4 regions of the Sphingobacterium sp. BIGb0165 genome follow, and region 3 is predicted to be linked to each of the others. Evidence: riboswitches for the same ligand, from Rfam matches in the RefSeq annotation. Region 3 holds a riboswitch; each other region holds the start of a gene.
The links. A riboswitch is a leader RNA that binds a small molecule or an ion and turns the genes downstream of it on or off. The one in region 3 is predicted to bind thiamine pyrophosphate.

Region 1 (4,410 bases), on a different contig from region 3:
ATAGATCGGAACTGTACCTATTGGAACAGGTGAGTTGCGGATAATCCATTCGCGGGTTTCGTGGATATTTTTGCCTGTAGAAAGGTCCATGATCGTGTCAGCACCCCAGCGGCAGGCCCAAACAGCTTTTTCAACCTCTTCTTCAATACTTGAACTCACGGCACTATTACCGATATTGGCATTGATCTTTACCAAAAAATTGCGACCGATAATCATCGGTTCACTTTCCGGATGATTAATATTATTGGGGATAATTGCTCTACCAGCAGCGATCTCCTCACGCACAAACTCTGGCGTAATATATTTTCCGACAGTTCTGGCACCGAAATTTTCGCCCGGATGCTGATGATCCATGCCTGGTGTGCTATCAGCAAGCTGCTCTATCCGTTGATTTTCACGAATGGCAACATACTCCATCTCTGGTGTAATGATACCCTTTCTTGCATAATGTAATTGCGTCACATTTTTACCTGGCGCAGCAACTTTAGGTTTATGGCTGTAAGCAAACCGAAGTTCGTCCAATGTGGTATCTGCCAGACGTTTTTGACCATATTGCGAACTGATGCCTTCAAGTTGTATGACATCCTCGCGGTCAAGGATCCACTGATCACGAAGACGGGGAAGTCCTTTACGGATGTCAATATCTTGTGTTCCATCTGTATATGGGCCAGAAGTGTCATAAATGCTGATGGGCGGGTTGACTTCGATCTGTCCATTGCTCAATTTGGTCGGACTCAATGAAATCTGACGCATGGCCACCTGAATAGGGAAGAGTGTACCGGGAACAAAGACTTTGGTTGAATTTGGAAAGGGGGTTTGTGTGATTTTTTCTGATGTCATGTTAATGGGGAATTAGGTATATTGAATTGAATATGCTCCATACGATATTATCCGCCTTGTGTAGCAGTTATGAGTAGGATATGATCATTGGGTTGTAAAACTGTTGCGGTCCAGTTGTCTTTGGGAACAACGCAGTTGTTGAGGGCCACGGCAATACCTTGGGTTTTACCGGATAGTTCCGTCTGTAAAAGTTCGGCTAGAGAGCTCGGAGCAGGGTCGAAAAATCGGATTTGATGATTGATTGTAAGTTCCATTCCTTTTATTTTTTTGGTAAAACTTTAGGAATGGCTACAACAAGATACAGTAATGTATCTAGAAGATAGCTTACTTTTCCCTACGCCAGTATGATCTGGATCAGGTTATAAGGGTAAAATCTCAGTCCGCATATGCAGACACCCCTAAAGTCGAGACTAATATAGGATTATTTTGATGAATAATCCAAAATATTGCTGTTAATTTTCAGCAACGAGGTAGCAGGACAGTACAGTTTAATTATTTTGATAATAATTGATATATTCGTTTTTAAATCAACTAAAACAATTTAACACTTTTGTATTCCTGTTGAATGCGCGCATTGTCACCTAGAATATGACCTAAATGCTATGATAGGAAATATAAAAAGTTGAACGAAGTATAAACTAAACATGCGAAAAATTTTACTGATGACGATACTGTGTGTAAGCACAATACTGTATGCACAAAAACAAAAAGAATGTCTGCCAATTGAACTACGCTGTGAGCATCTTGTGAATCCATTGGGTGTGGATAAATCAAATCCCCGTTTAAGTTGGCGACTGGCCGATAAACGACAGGGGGCGAAGCAATCTGCTTATCAAATCTTGGTAGACACGGATTCAATAGCATTGGTGAAAAATAAAGCTAACATCTGGAATAGCGGAAAGCAACTGAGCTCGGTTATGTTGATTCAATATAGTGGCACTAGCTTGAAACAGCAGACAAAGTACTATTGGAAAGTTCTTGTCTGGGACAAAAATAGTAATGAAAGTACATCTTCCATCGCCTCATTTGAGACCGGTATGATGGGGATGGAGAACTGGAAGGGAAAATGGATCAGTGATAATCAGGATATTCACGAGCAGGAAGCACCGTATTTCAGAAGAGCATTTAAAACGACCAAACCGATTAAGTCTGCCCGCGCCTATATTGCTGTGGCGGGACTTTACGAACTTTCTATAAACGGCAAAAAAATAGGTGACCATCGTCTGGATCCGATGTATACCCGATTTGATAGACGTACACTATATGTGGTGGAAGATGTGACCCGTCAGATCCAGCAGGGAAACAATGCAGTTGCCGTAGTTTTGGGGAATGGCTGGTATAATCACCAACCATTGGCGGTATGGAATTTTGACAAAGCCCCTTGGCGTAATCGTCCCACATTTTGTTTGAACCTGCGTATTGTCTATCAGGATGGTAGTGAAGAAACGCTAATTACAGATCAACAATGGAAGACGGCGGCGGGACCTATCCGTTATAATAATATCTACACTGGCGAGCATTATGATGCCCGTCTGGAGATGCCGGGATGGGATACTCCACAGTTTGACGATTCACAGTGGCATGCCATTCAGTATCGGAACCCACCCTCTACACATATTGTCTCGCAGCAGATGGTACCCATACGCCTGGTTCGATCCTATTCGCCGAAATCGATGAAAAAGATGGATGAGAAAACCTACGTCTTTGACATGGGACAGAATATGGCCGGGGTGACAAAGATAAAGGTTAGTGGTAAGGCGGGGACGGTGATCAAAATCAAGCATGGTGAACGATTACAGGAAAATGGACGCTTAGATTTGTCCAATATTGATGTATATTATCGTGGGAATAAAGACCTGGAGCCCTTTCAGACCGATATCTTGACGCTGAGTGGCAGAAGAGAGGACGAATTTATGGCGAAATTTGGTTATAAAGGCTTTCGCTATGTCGAAGTAAGCAGCAGCGAGCCGATTGTATTGGATGAATCCGCTATTACGGCTTATTTCATGCATAGTGATGTAGGTCCAATTGGCCAGCTGAAAACTTCATCCCCCTTAATAAACGGTTTATGGGCGGCAACCAATAATGCCTACCTGTCCAACTTGATGGGTTATCCCACGGATTGTCCGCAACGGGAGAAAAATGGCTGGACTGGCGATGGTCATCTCGCAATCGAAACAGCCTATTATAATTTTGACGGCATCACTGTCTATGAGAAGTGGATGGCAGACCATCGGGACGAACAGCAGGAAAATGGTGTGTTGCCTGATATCATACCAACAGGAGGCTGGGGCTATGGTACAGCAAATGGCTTGGACTGGACAAGTACCATTGCCATTATTCCTTGGCAAACTTATTTGTTTTACGGCGATGCCAGCTTGCTAGCTGAATGTTATGAAAATATCAAACGGTATGTGGATTACGTGGATGGAATCAGTCCCAATGGCTTAACAACCTTCGGTCGTGGAGATTGGGTGCCGGTCAAATCGCAATCTAATCTTGAGCTTACCTCATCGGTGTACTTTTACGTCGACGCGACAATTTTGGCATCCGCAGCAAAAATGTTTGGAAAAACAGCTGATCAGCAGAAATACGAAATGCTGGGCAGGAAGATCAAAGATGCCATCAATGCGAAGTTTTTGGATCGTTCAAAAGGGATCTATAGCACTGGAACACAGACAGAGTTGAGTGTGCCCTTATATTGGGGCGTAGTGCCAGAAGAGATGAAAGCCAAAGTTGCAGCCAATTTAAATAGCAGGGTAGAAGAGACCAATTTTCACTTAGATGTTGGCGTATTGGGGGCAAAAGCACTTCTGAATGCCCTCAAAGATAACGGCTATGGTGAGACAGCTTATAAAGTTGCGGTACAGGACACCTACCCCTCTTGGGGATGGTGGATCGTCAATGGGGCGACCACATTGCTGGAAAACTGGGATCTGAAAGCAACCAGAGATATCTCTGATAATCACATGATGTTTGGTGAGATCGGTGGCTGGTTTTTTAAATCCATTGGCGGTATCCTGCCAGATCCAATACAGGCTGGTTTCAAACATGTATTATTAAAGCCTATTTTCCCAAAGGAACTCAAGGAGTCTTCTATTACTTACAATTCGCCTTATGGAAACATTGTATCCAATTGGAAGGTAAGCGGAAACAAGGTCGAATATCAGGTAGAGATCCCGCCAAATGCCACGGCTACGTTTTATCCACCAGCAAATATTCGCGATGGCAAAGTAATCCAATTGGAGGCAGGGAGACATCGAATGGATTTGGAATTGAAATAATTGGTCTGGTTAGCAGTCTTTTTGAATAATTGAAGAAATCTATAAACTATTATCATTTGTTGAGCATTTCTTCGTATTGTCTTCGGACCTTATTCGGATTACTGGCGGTGCGGACCAAGTTGGGTATCGATGTTGATCAGATGTTGACCAAACAATTCCTGCTCAATATCCGGTATTAGTCTGCTTGAAGTAGGCTTCTGATCTGGCTGTTAGCGAATATGGTACGCTTTTGATACGAAGAAAAAGGGGCTTAAGGAAGAAGAATATACAAGCTTACGATTGTACT
Region 2 (4,410 bases), on a different contig from region 3:
GCAAGAAGGACACAAAGAAAAGCCATTTGGTTACTGGATAATAAAAAGTACACAAAAACCAAATCTACAACAGCACTGCAGTACCGCATCAAAAAACACCAGTCCGTTTTATTAAAGAAGCTGGGAGAAAATAATATGCAGCTGCAGATCAATAAAGTGACCAATCTAAAGATTGCAGCAAAGCAGATCAATGGTATACTGATCCAACCCGGTGAAACCTTTTCATTCTGTAAACTGGTCGGCCAGCCCACACAAAAGAAAGGCTATCTTCCGGGGATGGAATTGTCTTTCGGCGAAGCACGGGCAGGTACCGGTGGTGGGATCTGCCAGATCTCCAATCTGATCCATTGGCTTGTTATCCATAGCCCACTGACAGTCATGGAGCGTTATCACCATTCTTTTGATCCGTTTCCCGATGATGGGCGTGTATTACCTTTCGGAAGCGGTGCAACGGTATTTTACAACTATCGGGACTATCAGTTTACCAACAATACACCCTACACGTTTCAGATCAATCTCTGGTTTACCGAAAAATGTCTTGAAGGTGAACTAAGGATCGATCAGGAGCTTGATTTTGCCTATCACGTCATTGAAAAAGAGCATCAATTCCTTAAAATAGGAGATCAATTCTATCGAAAAAATGAAATTTGGCGGGAAAAATTCCTAAAATTTCAGGGTGGAAAGGTTGTTGATACGGAACTCCTGACGAAAAATTTTGCCCGCGTTACTTATACCCCACCTGACTATACGGAATTGCCAGCTGAAAATGAATATCGGTAAACTTACCAATAGTACACGAGTAGTCATTAGTAAAATGATCAAGTATGAAATCGCCGAAGGTAGCATGATCCGAGTAAACCGAACTCCTGAATAACCTGAAAATAAATATTTATGAATAATAACTTCATCTAAAATAATTGATGAACAAATAATTTATAGGGATGAAAAATAACATTGCACTATTTTCTATCGTAGTTTTAGTATCCTGTTCGGGAAATCAAGCAACAAAACATGCACACCGTGATGATGCGCATATTAAAACAAGTATTGAAGATAAACAATTCAACGAAGTCGGGGATTCACTTTTAGTAGCCTACGATTTTCCAGAAAAATGGTATAACGGAGTTTTCGATGAAGGTCATGCTATGTCAAAAAATGATTCTGTCATTCAACAAAAATTTGACAAGTTGGATTTCTTTGACAAAATTAACGGAAAAAAGAAGCTTGGAAATAATGCTGGAAAAGAATACCTGGAAACGAAAAAAAACGTAAAAATTGATTCAATTATTGAATTTGATTCCTCAAAAATAGGTCACAACAAATTGGTTTACATAAAATCATACAAAACTTTTTTAGATACTACATACGATTTCCCCCCGACGGAAAGAAGTGTCGATATTTTGTTTTATCATAACAATAAATTTCAAAAGAAAGCAAACGTGTATAAGGAGATTAATTACCCCTTCTCGGTCGACATCAAATTAGGGTACTTGAACAAAAATGGAATTTTGACAACTAAAAAATTTGAAATTGATGAAGAAAGCATAAACTATATTGGTACTAAGACTGAAGATTTAAACAAATTTCTCAAACAGTAATTTACGTCACTAAAGCCCTACTTCAGTCTAAGCCCCCGCAGTCATTTTTACTGTTCCCGGACCGAATAAAACACTGGTTATAAAAAGTCCTTTTTTTTGTCTAAATTTGATATGGCTTTGGGGGTATTCTGTATAGAATTGAGATAGTCCCTTCGAACCTGATTCGGTTTATACCGGCGTAGGGAAAAGCAACCGCTTACGTATATTACAATATACCGGACAGCCCATCTGTCTCATTTCTTCCTGACAAAGCCACCAACAAACATAGCGAACAAAAAGGAATGGAAGATTTAATTATCGATCTGTTAGCACAGGTCAGACGACAAAAACCACTTGTACATAATATTACGAATTTGGTGGTGATGAATAGCACCGCCAATGCGCTCCTTGCTCTTGGAGCTTCCCCAGTCATGGTTCACAGTCCATCCGAAGTGCGCGAGGTTGTTGATCTTGCCCAGTCGTTGGTACTTAACATCGGCACATTGAGTGAACTTACCGCCGAGTCCATGCTTGTTGCAGCGGAACATGCCAATAACATTGGCCGCCCTTGGGTATTGGATCCTGTGGGTGCGGGAATATCCGCTTTTCGCAATGACTTATTGGCAAACCTCCTGGAGTTAAAGCCAACTGTGATACGGGGAAATGCATCAGAGATCATGAGCCTCTACAATTTCAACGAGGTCAATACCAAAGGTGTAGACAGCACCGCAGATAGCAAAGCAGCTATCGGCTTTGGTAAAGCATTACAAGAACAATTGGGATCTATCATCTGCATCTCCGGAAAGGTAGACTATATCCTGTCCGAACAGCATACCGCTGAGGTGCACAATGGACACCCCTTGATGACCCAGGTTACCGGACTTGGCTGTAGCGCAACTGCACTCATCGGTGCATTTTTAGCAGTCACAGACCATCCTTTTGAAGCAGCGACCGCCGGTGTCTCCCTTTTGAGCTTAGCAGGTGAGCTGGCTACAGCGCGATCCGCTGGTCCGGGTTCCTTACAGATGAATCTCTATGATGAACTCTATCTGCTGAATGAAGAGCGTATCCGCATGCATCTCAACTTGAAGCATGATGGCAATTAATCCCCTGTTTCCTTACCCCTTGTATCTGGTTATCTCCGAACAGGACTGCTACCCACAATCTTGGCTCCATGTTGCCGAAGAAGCCATAATCGGTGGTGTAGATATTATTCAGTTACGCGAAAAGAACGAAACGCCGACAGGGTTTCTGGAAAAAGCCAAGAAGCTAAAGCAGATTACCGACCGTTACGGAATCCCTTTAATCATCAATGATGCTGTGGATATTGCGATTGAAATCGAGGCATGGGGGGTACATGTCGGACAGAACGATCGTCAACCTATAGAAATAAGGGAAAAATATGGAAAGCGTCTTCAAATTGGCTGGTCGCTTGAAGATAGGACACAACTTGACAGCAAACAGATGGCCGCTGTAGACCATCTTGGAGTCAGCCCAATTTTTCCAACAAAAACAAAAACAGACACCATTACAACCTGGGGAATCAGTGGACTGGGTGAGCTACGGAATTTAACCGAAAAGCCCTTGATCGCCATCGGAGGCATGAACCTGGATACCAGCGCAAGTGCCTGGCTGTCTGGCGCAGATTCCATTGCGGTCGTATCGGCAATTTGCCAAAGTAAAAATCCAAGAGAGCGTAGCGCTCAATTAAAAGAATTATTAACATGAACATAACGAAAAAATATACAGTGCCCACCGTCCTGAGTATTGCCGGTTTTGATGGCAGTGGCGGAGCCGGTATCCAAGCCGATACGAAAACTATATCAGCCCTTGGATGTTATGCCATGAACGTCTTAACGGCATTACCAGTGCAAAACACACAGGGGGTGCGGAATATTTACGAGATACCGACCCAAGCAGTGCGTGAGCAACTGGATGCGATCTTCGATGATATTTATCCCGATGCGATCAAAATCGGGATGGTTCATAACATTGAGCTTGTCGAACTGATCAGCAGCTATTTGAAAGATTACCGCGGAACAATTGTATTTGACCCCGTGATGGTGTCAACAAGTGGTCACAAATTGATCCATGATGACACAATACAGGCATGTATGGACTTGCTTTTTCCACAAGCGACGATTATCACTCCCAACCTGGATGAAGTCAGTGTACTTGTTGGACGAACTATAGCTGAGGTCCAAGAAATGGAAAAAGCGGGTATTGAACTTCTTGAAAAAGGATGTCAGTCAGTCCTTATTAAAGGCGGACACCTCCAGACAAGCGAGCTCACCTCCCTCCTCTTTCAGCAACATGCATCACCTTTGGTATTTAAATCACAAAAAATTGACAGTAAAAATACACATGGATCCGGCTGCTCTCTTTCTTCAGCAATAGCGAGCCTGTTGGCGCAGCAATTCCCTCTTGCTGAGGCTGTCGCTACTGCTTTAGATTATGTCCACGACGCAATTAAGGCAAGCAAAGACCTCGTTATTGGCAAAGGAAATGGGCCACTTAATCATTTCCACAACCCTTCTAAACTTATTTTTCATGAAATGGAGCGATAAAGCCTGGGATGCTATAAGACCAATTTATGCTGATATCTTAGCAATGCCTTTTATTTCCGAACTGAGCAATGGCAGTCTACTGCTGGAAAAATTTCAATTCTATATGCGCCAGGATGCTTTCTACCTGGAGGAATTTGGACGTGTTTTAGCTTTTATCGGCGCAAAGAGTGCAGACAATCAACAAGCCCTGGATTATTTTGAATTTGGACGCAATGCACTTATCGTCGAAAAAGCGCTTCATGAAGACTATTTTAAAGAATTTGGTC
Region 3 (4,410 bases):
TTTAATAAATCAATGGTATTTTTGAATAAGTGTTTCTAAAAAGTACAGTTTTTTGACAAAAGACTTGGGGGTTTACCAAAAACTATATTAAATTTGCATCAATCACAAAAACATGAGCAAAAAATCAAATAAAGAAGTTGACGTTGTTCTAATCGGCGCCGGGATTATGAGTGCTACTTTGGGTACTCTAATCAATGAATTAAGCCCAGACGTTAATATTGAAATTCTCGAGCGTTTGGATGTTGTGGCGGCTGAGAGTTCTGACGCTTGGAATAATGCTGGTACAGGTCACTCGGCCTTGTGCGAATTGAATTATACACCGGAACAAAAAGATGGTTCGGTAAAAGTTGATAAAGCTGTTAAAATTGCTGAGCAATTTGAAGTTTCTAAGCAGTTTTGGTCGTACTTGGTTGATAAGGGTATTATTGCCCAACCGGAGAACTTTATCCGTAGCATTCCCCATATGAGTGCGGTTTTTGGTGAAAAAGATGTGAAATTCCTGAAGACAAGATGGGAAACAATGAACACCCAAACCTTGTTCAAAGGCATGGAATATACCGAAGATGCAACGCTATTGAAGTCATGGATTCCTTTGATGATGGAAGGGCGGGATGCAAGTGAGAAAATCGCTGCAACCAAGATGGATTTAGGTACCGATGTGAATTTCGGTTCATTGACACGTGATTTGATTAATAACCTAGCAAACAAAGAAAATATTTCAATTTCCTTAAACCACGAAGTTGTTGATATCGAACGTGAAGACGATGGCCGTTGGGAAATCGAAGTGAAAGATCTGAAAACAGGGGTAAAGAGAGAGCTAAAAGCGAAGTTTGTGTTTATCGGCGCTGGAGGTCACTCCTTGTTATTGCTGGAGAAATCTGGTATTCCCGAAGCAAAAGGTTATGGTGGATTCCCTGTGGGAGGGCAATGGTTGAGATGCATAAACGAAGAAATTATCAATACGCACCATGCTAAAGTCTATGGTAAAGCATCTGTTGGTGCGCCACCGATGTCTGTACCGCACTTAGATACCCGTTATATCGATGGAAAACAAGCCTTACTTTTCGGTCCTTATGCTGGTTTCTCAACCAAATTCTTGAAGCAAGGTTCTTATTTTGATTTACCTGCATCGATCAAATTATCCAATATCCGTCCGATGTTATCGGCAGGACTTGACAATTTGCCGTTGACCAAATATCTGATCACGGAAGTCATGAAATCTCCTAAAGATAAATTGGAGTCTCTGAAACAATTTATGCCAACAGCTAAATTGGAAGATTGGGTTATTGAGAAAGCCGGTCAACGTGTTCAGGTGATTAAAAAGGATGAGAAGAAAGGTGGAATTTTGGAGTTTGGTACAGAAGTGGTTTCAAGTGCAGACGGTTCTATCGCTGCGCTATTGGGAGCTTCTCCAGGTGCATCAACTTCGGTGGCGATCATGATCAGTCTATTGAAGAAATGTTTCCCTGAGCGTGCTAAATCAGATGAATACCGCAAGAAATTACGCGAGATGATTCCTTCGCATGGCAAAGCATTAAATGATGATGCTGAGCTTTGTAGAGAGACGCGTATCCGTACGCATAAAGCGTTAAAATTAATTGATATAGATTAATTTCAATAAACAATATACTTATGGGGTGCTCGGAAATGACAATGTCATCTGGGCTGAGATTATACCCAATAAAAGCGATTGTACGACCTTGTGCAATCGCTTTTATATACCTGATCCGGATAATGCTGGCGTAGGGATTTTAATTTCAATAAAAACATCCGTTTTTTCCGCTCATAAGTTTATTATGTAATTACACGAACTAATAAACAATTGAATGACTTCTGATACAATTTTCGAGGCTTTTATTCAGCAAATGCAACAAGCCACCATAGCGGAATGGCTGGGGGTATGTTTTGGTATCTTGCAGGTTTGGTTTTCAAGGCAAAATAAATCGATCAATTACCTCTTTGGGATAATAGGAATTATCATATCAGTATATGTATTATTCCATGCAAAATTATATGCAGAAATCTTGTTGCATCTCTATTATCTGGTGATGAGCATCTATGGTTGGATCTATTGGAAATATAGCAGTGATACGATCGTACCGATCAGTCGTAGTACAGCCCGAGATTGGCAGATTGTTGGTTTTATCTGTGTAGTCGGTTTCCTATTGTTCTATTTTGGTCTGGTGCATTTAACTGATTCGGATGTTCCGTTATGGGACTCTTTTGTTTCCTGTACAGCTTGGGCGGGGATGTGGCTATTGGCAAAACGTAAACTTGAAAATTGGATTTTATTGAACATCAGTAACCTGATGGCAATTCCCTTGCTTATACACAAAGGTCTATTCCTTTATGCTGGTTTAACCTTATTTTTATTTGTGATGGCTTTTAGTGGCTATTTTAATTGGCGGAGAATATTAAGTGATGAAAAAAAATATACAACTGACTGATGCAGCTATCGCTGTTCTAAAAGATCAGCAACGTAAAGCAATTCAGCAAAAGAGTTTGTCTGATGAGCAGCTTGAACTGATATACCTGAACAAGTGGTTTAAAATCTGGGTACCACAATCTCTGAATGGCTTGGGGCTGGATCTGGTTGGCGGGCTTTCCCTGTTGAAGGAGCTAGCCTACCAGGATGGCGGATTGGCATGGACGGTAACTTTATGTGCGGGAGCGAATCTTTTTGTTGGTTTTATTGATCCTGAAGTTGGGCAGGATATTTTCACTTCAAAACAGGTATGTTTTGGCGGAAGTGGGCAGATTGCAGGCATCGCTGAGCGTGAGGGCAAGTCTTATCGCTTGAAAGGGCTTTGGAAATATGCTACTGGAGCACCCCACCTGACACATTTTACCTTGAACGCCTATATCCAGGCGGATGGACAACAACTGTTGGATCAGGATGGAAATCCACTTGTAAAATCTTTCTTTGTCGCGCGTGAATTTGCATTGATTCATTACGATTGGGATACTTTCGGCCTTGAGGCGACGGCATCGCATTCTTTTTCACTAGATAATATACAGGTAGACGAAAACCAGTCTTTTTTTATTGATGCCTCAAAAAGTACACGACCTGAGCTGCTCTATCAATACCCTTTTATGCCATTTGCGGAGTTGACCTTATTGGTGAATTTTATGGGGATGTACCATCGGTTTTTGGATCTGATCGAGAAGTTATTTGTATTGAAGTCCAATCAGGGGAAATGGGAGCAAATGGAAAGTAAAACTGCTTTTCGGAAATTAGATGAAATGCAGCAGGACTATACAGCTAGGGAAAATAGTATCCTGGAGCTTGCGACTCGTTCTTGGGAGAATCTCAAGGATAAGGTTGATAATACCTCATTATATGAGCGTATAGCGATAGAAAGTAGAGACTTTGTGGAGGTTATTTTGTCCAATGTCATTAAACTCTATCCCCATACGGGGATTTCGGGCGCAGCCGCTGACAATGAAATCAATATTTTGTTTCGGAATATATTTACGGCATCTCAACATAAATTGCTGCAAAAGAATTTGTCCTAAACGTCGGGCTAGGCAAGCATGCTGCAATAGAATTTTAGCTGGAGATTTTTGAAGAGCATGGAGTTATAATTGTTAAATAAAAAAGACGATCAATTGATCGTCTTTTTATTGTTAAATAGGAAGTGTCCCCGACGAGATTCGAACTCATATCGTCAGAACCGGAATCTGAAATTCTATCCATTGAACTACGGGGACGTGTCGCAAAGATATACTATTTTCTAGATCTTACAAATAATCTTTGCTATAAAATTTAAACTTTTGAGTGGGGAATTTCTGGCGTATATCTCTCTTGTTTTTTAACGTCCCCGCTTTTATAATTTGCGTCATTCCGCTTTTCTTTGCTAACTTTTTGTCTATTAATATTATGCGTAAAAGTAAGCTCCATTCGCCCTGACCAATTAGGATATTGTAACCTGTTTTCATCAGGTATGATGGACTCAATATCGAAATCTGAGCGCTTATTTTTTTTTACTGACTACAGAACAAAGGCCGTTAATGATAGACCTATTTAAAGCAGATTTGTACGATTAAATTGTCAATAGTCAAATTATCGTTTTCTTTTATTGAGCTTACTGTTTATTTTTACCAGACTTACTGCTCTCTTTTATCAAGCAAATACGTCGGTTTTCTGTTCAGTGGATTATAAATTTTACTAATTAGTATCTCTTCCCGTTCAAATTCTACTGTAGGAATTACACGTAATTTAGCTTGAAAGCTATCTTTTATTTCCTTTAATAAAGCGGCATTTTCTTGTTTGGCAGAGATTAAAACTCGAATATCGTCGGTACCAATTGCTGTGCTGGATATCTCAATCTGATAATGTTCAATCTCTTCATAACTGGCCAATACATCAAACATTGCTGGAGGAAACAAGGTGGTTCCCTTATATTTGAT
Region 4 (4,410 bases), on a different contig from region 3:
GTATCGGCTTCTTCTATTCCCAATAGGATAACTAAACCTTTTTGAATCTGTCCGGTGATCTGTTCGTCTACTGCACAGGAAGCATGTTTTACCCGTTGTATTACTGCACGCATAATGAAAAGTATAAAACCAAAGTTAAAAATTCCGATCGTCAAACACGATCCAATCTAATATTTATTGGCGCCAAAATAAAAAGCCTCCTTTTCTATTGAAGAGAAGGAGGTTTTCTATATATGCGGGATTCTAATTGTTAAAATTTGATATTTAAGCCTAACATAAAATTTGTAGGTGCCTGTGGAAAGTAAAAATTGTAATATTTTCTGGTATCGCCTTCCATCCAACCAAAAGTATAACCGTTTGTTTCATACTTTTCATTCAGGATGTTGTTTATCTGTAAACTTAGATTAATGTCTTTTATGCCTAAAGCTGTAAAATTATAATTCGCTAGCAGATTATTAACAAAGTATGAAGAGATGCTTCTTTCTTTCGCTGAAGAGTTATCGAGATATTGTCGTCCTACATACTTTGATAGTAATGAAAATGTGAGTGGTTCAATAGGGCTATAGGAGAAGTTACTGGATAAGATCGTATTTGGCGATAGGGCAATATCAGTCTTTGGATAGGAGATTCTGAGGTCGCCAATGACTTCTTCAAAATTCTTGATCTTATTCTGGCTGAAGGTAGCTGTAGCCTTCCAGTTCAATTGCTTATTGATGTTCCAGGCTCCGTCAAATTCCAGTCCAATTCGATAACTGTCTTTCACATTTTGTCGGATTGGGGAACCTGTATCACTGATCTCACCTGTTGGAATCAATTGGTCCTTATAAAACATACCATATCCATTCAATCCAATATTGAATTTGGTGTTAGTGAATCTATATCCAATTTCGATGTCCTGCATTTTTTCTGGCGTTGGATCTGGAAGTTTGCTGTTTTTCTCTATGAAATCTTTCCGGACAGGTTCCTTTTGTGCGAAAGCATAGGAAGCATAGATATTTGCATGATCATTTAATAGATAGGTTGCTCCCGCCTTGGGATTTAGGAAATTGAATTTTGGGTGGTAATTGTAGTTTTTGACCTTATCATCATCGCCATACATGTGGTAGTCTACATTTCTGTACTGCACGTCGGCCATTAAAATCCATTTATCCAATTTGTAATCGACCTTTAGAAAATTGCTGAAGTCATTTTTTTGCGATTTTCCAAAGTAATATTTGTCATCTATAAATCCCGTTGAGGCATACTGTGCCCAGATTACTTCACCATAATGTTTTCCTCGATATTGATTGTATGCACCACCCCAAATAATTTCAAGTTGCTCATTGGGTTTGTAATTAAGAGCGTAGGTCATACCATAAAAGTAATTGTCAAGCCATCTTCTGCGGACTAGATCTGTTTTTTTTATGGTGTCCTGGCCAATGATGACATCTGGTAAACCATATTTACTTAACTTATCGGCTGGTCTCATCTCCTCATAGTAACCATAGCCTCTTGTATAATGTAGTGCGGTATTTAGCGTAAGCTTGTCGCTGAGGATATTGGTGTAATGAAGTTGGTGATGCTTCTGTGTATAATTGTCCGTTTGATTTTTGTAGGTATATAGGTTATAGTTCCTTCCTGCATTCATAAAACGGTCCTTTTCTTTTCCAGCTATTTCTAACCCATAATCTGCATAATCGTCCATACGGGATCTGTCCCCTGTGATCAAGGGTTCTGGTACCCCGTTCCAAGCCTGATATGTCTTTTCTTTCCCCCAGAATACGATTCCTTTTAAAATGTGTTTCTTACCGTAGTAGCCCCCGTCGATATAAAAAGATTGTAGGTCTGAGGCGCCTCTTTCGATATAGCCATTGCTGCTAATCCTTGATAACCGGGCATTGAAAGCAAACTTGTCGTTGATCAATCCTGTACCTAGCTTCACTGTATTTTTCCAAGTGTTGTAAGATCCAAATGAATTGTTAAGTTCGGTATAGGGTTTTTCGGCTAGAGTATTTGATTGAATATTTAACGAGGCGCCGAAAGAACCAGCGCCATTTGTTGAGGTTCCAATCCCCCGTTGTACTTGAATGCTTTCAGTAGATGATGCGAAATCAGGAAGATTGACAAAGAATGAGCCCATGCTTTCAGCATCATTTAGTGGAATTCCATTAAGAGTTACATTGATGCGCTGGTTGTCAGATCCCCGAATGGTCATGTTTGTATATCCTATGCCGGCTCCTGCATCGGAGTTGACCTGGACAGAAGGTGTTTGATTCAATAGATAGGGGATATCCTGCCCCAGATTATTTCGGGAAATCTCTTCTTTTGAGATATTCTTGAATGTTGTTGGGGCATTCTTTTTAGCTCTGGTAGATACAACGAGTACCTCTTCTGTTCGAATTGTTTTAGGATCAAGTTGGACAGTCAATTCCATATCATGCTCAATATTTAGGTTTTGGGTCCAGGTTTGATATCCTATAAAAGAAACTTGAACAGAATGCTTCCCTTTCTGGATATTATACAATTTGATCAGACCGTCTTTGTCCGATTTGGTTGTAAAAGAAGCCTGTCCATCCAGGGATACAGATGCATTTTGTAGCGGCCTTTGTGTGTTCCTGTCTACGGTCTTAATCGTCAAATTGTGCTGAGCAACAGCAATTTGGATAGAAACAGTAGCTAAAGCGCTACAAATCAAAAATTTGATCATGTTGATGTATTTTGTTTAAGTTAAACAAATCATAGAAAGGGGTCACTATGATCGTTCTATTTAACTAACCTCTCCCTCCGCCAGCATTACCTGGATCAGGTGCACAGAACTTAATCTGTTGGGTATAATCTCAGCCCTTATTTGTGTTTCTGACAAAACAAGGCACCCCTATTCGATGATGCGAATATATACATTAAAATCGAAATGGTATAACATGATGTGTTTTTTGACAAAAGAACAGTCTAGTTAAAAATTTGTTAAAATTTCCTTATGGTTTAAAGTTTTACGTTTAGGCTTGTTTTTGGTATTTATTGTTCTTTTTAGGTACCTTGGCATAGAGTTTTCTACTGTTAGTATGTATTCATATCGGTCAAAAATTTTTAATTACTAATTTGAGAGTGAGGAGATAAAATGTTAAAATATTTAAGCGCAAATTATATTCTACCGATCACTTCAATGCCAATAAAAGATGGTATTGTGGCGGTAGATGAAGAGGGGGTAATTCAGGGTATTTACGACCCCGCATCGTTTACTTTGAATGATAAAGTCAAGATCGAAAGGTATGATGGCGTTATTATTCCAGGTTTTATCAACGCCCATTGCCATCTTGAATTGTCACATATGAAAGGTGTAGTACCCAAAGGTACCGGTCTGCCGAATTTCTTGAGTCAGGTGATGACTTCACGCAGTGCTTCAATGAAGAAAATGGATGATGCAATGGCAAAGGCGGATAAAGAGATGTATGAAAATGGTATTGTAGCTGTCGGCGATCATGTGAATACAGATAACTCTTCTACACTGAAGGAGGAATCGCAAATACTTTATCATACGTTTGTAGAAGTTATTGGTGTTGAGCCTGAGGAAGCTGATTTTAAATTAAAAGAAGCGAAATCGTTGACGCAAGAATTCAGAAATGGCCATGTGTCGATTACGCCACATGCACCTTATTCCTGTTCAAAAGCTCTTTTCAAAAAATTCAAAAAAGCTGTCCCTGAGACGAACATCATTAGTATTCATAATCAGGAGAGTGACGAAGAGAATAAATTGTTTAGATACAAGACAGGTGAGTTCCTGGACTTCTATAAGAGTATCGGAAAAAATGCAGATTCTATTAAAGCGCAAGCCCGGAATTCGATCCAGTCTTATTTACCTTATTTGCCTTATCCGAATAAGTTGTTGTTAGTTCATAACACGTATACTTCATTAAAAGATTTGGATTTTGTGGAGCGTATGGATCGGGACGTTGTGTGGTGTTTGTGTCCAAAAGCAAATTTATATATCGAAGGTGCTTTACCTAAAATTCATAATTTTATAAATGCTGGACAACCATTAGTTATCGGAACGGATAGTTTGGCATCGAACGATACACTTTCAGTATTGGAAGAGTTGAAGGCATTGCATGAACATTTCGAAGATTTGGATTTCTTGCAAACCATTCAATGGGCTACAATCAACGGGGCTGTTGCGTTGAATATCCAAGATAAATATGGATCTCTGGAAGTAGGTAAAAAGCCGGGAATTGTTTTGCTCCAAGGTATGGAACACATGCGTTTGACAGATAAAGTTAAAATCAAACGTTTAGCATAGTATTTAATTCCACAAAAACTTCTGTACTTTTGCTCTTATGAAACATTTGAATATTTCAATAAGGGGTAAAGTACAGGGAGTCTTTTTTCGATTGACGGCCAAAGCTGTTGCAGATCAGGTTGGTGTAAAAGGCTTTG

Region 1: another riboswitch for thiamine pyrophosphate. It lies ahead of thiS (sulfur carrier protein ThiS); the one in region 3 lies ahead of pnuC (nicotinamide riboside transporter PnuC).
Region 2: another riboswitch for thiamine pyrophosphate. It lies ahead of thiM (hydroxyethylthiazole kinase); the one in region 3 lies ahead of pnuC (nicotinamide riboside transporter PnuC).
Region 4: another riboswitch for thiamine pyrophosphate. It lies ahead of M2408_RS22240 (TonB-dependent receptor); the one in region 3 lies ahead of pnuC (nicotinamide riboside transporter PnuC).

Annotation. Positions count from the first base shown of each region.
Region 1 is NZ_JANUEB010000001.1:288,041-292,450, forward strand. Features, by position in the region: gene thiC (phosphomethylpyrimidine synthase ThiC) at 1-840, opposite strand, end outside; gene thiS (sulfur carrier protein ThiS) at 888-1,094, opposite strand; TPP riboswitch at 1,155-1,250, opposite strand; gene M2408_RS01230 (alpha-L-rhamnosidase) at 1,485-4,124, shown strand; gene M2408_RS01235 (phosphatidate cytidylyltransferase) at 4,375-4,410, opposite strand, start outside.
Region 2 is NZ_JANUEB010000005.1:406,912-411,321, reverse strand. Features, by position in the region: gene M2408_RS13685 (VanW family protein) at 1-780, shown strand, start outside; gene M2408_RS13680 (hypothetical protein) at 942-1,598, shown strand; TPP riboswitch at 1,708-1,800, shown strand; gene thiM (hydroxyethylthiazole kinase) at 1,880-2,683, shown strand; gene thiE (thiamine phosphate synthase) at 2,670-3,305, shown strand; gene thiD (bifunctional hydroxymethylpyrimidine kinase/phosphomethylpyrimidine kinase) at 3,302-4,144, shown strand; gene tenA (thiaminase II) at 4,128-4,410, shown strand, end outside.
Region 3 is NZ_JANUEB010000003.1:351,437-355,846, forward strand. Features, by position in the region: gene M2408_RS08015 (malate:quinone oxidoreductase) at 113-1,612, shown strand; TPP riboswitch at 1,624-1,766, shown strand; gene pnuC (nicotinamide riboside transporter PnuC) at 1,827-2,447, shown strand; gene M2408_RS08025 (acyl-CoA dehydrogenase) at 2,422-3,516, shown strand; tRNA gene M2408_RS08030 (tRNA-Arg) at 3,640-3,711, opposite strand; gene M2408_RS08035 (phenylacetate--CoA ligase family protein) at 4,108-4,410, opposite strand, start outside.
Region 4 is NZ_JANUEB010000010.1:164,887-169,296, forward strand. Features, by position in the region: gene dtd (D-aminoacyl-tRNA deacylase) at 1-113, opposite strand, end outside; gene M2408_RS22240 (TonB-dependent receptor) at 251-2,686, opposite strand; TPP riboswitch at 2,741-2,866, opposite strand; gene M2408_RS22245 (amidohydrolase family protein) at 3,098-4,273, shown strand; gene M2408_RS22250 (acylphosphatase) at 4,311-4,410, shown strand, end outside.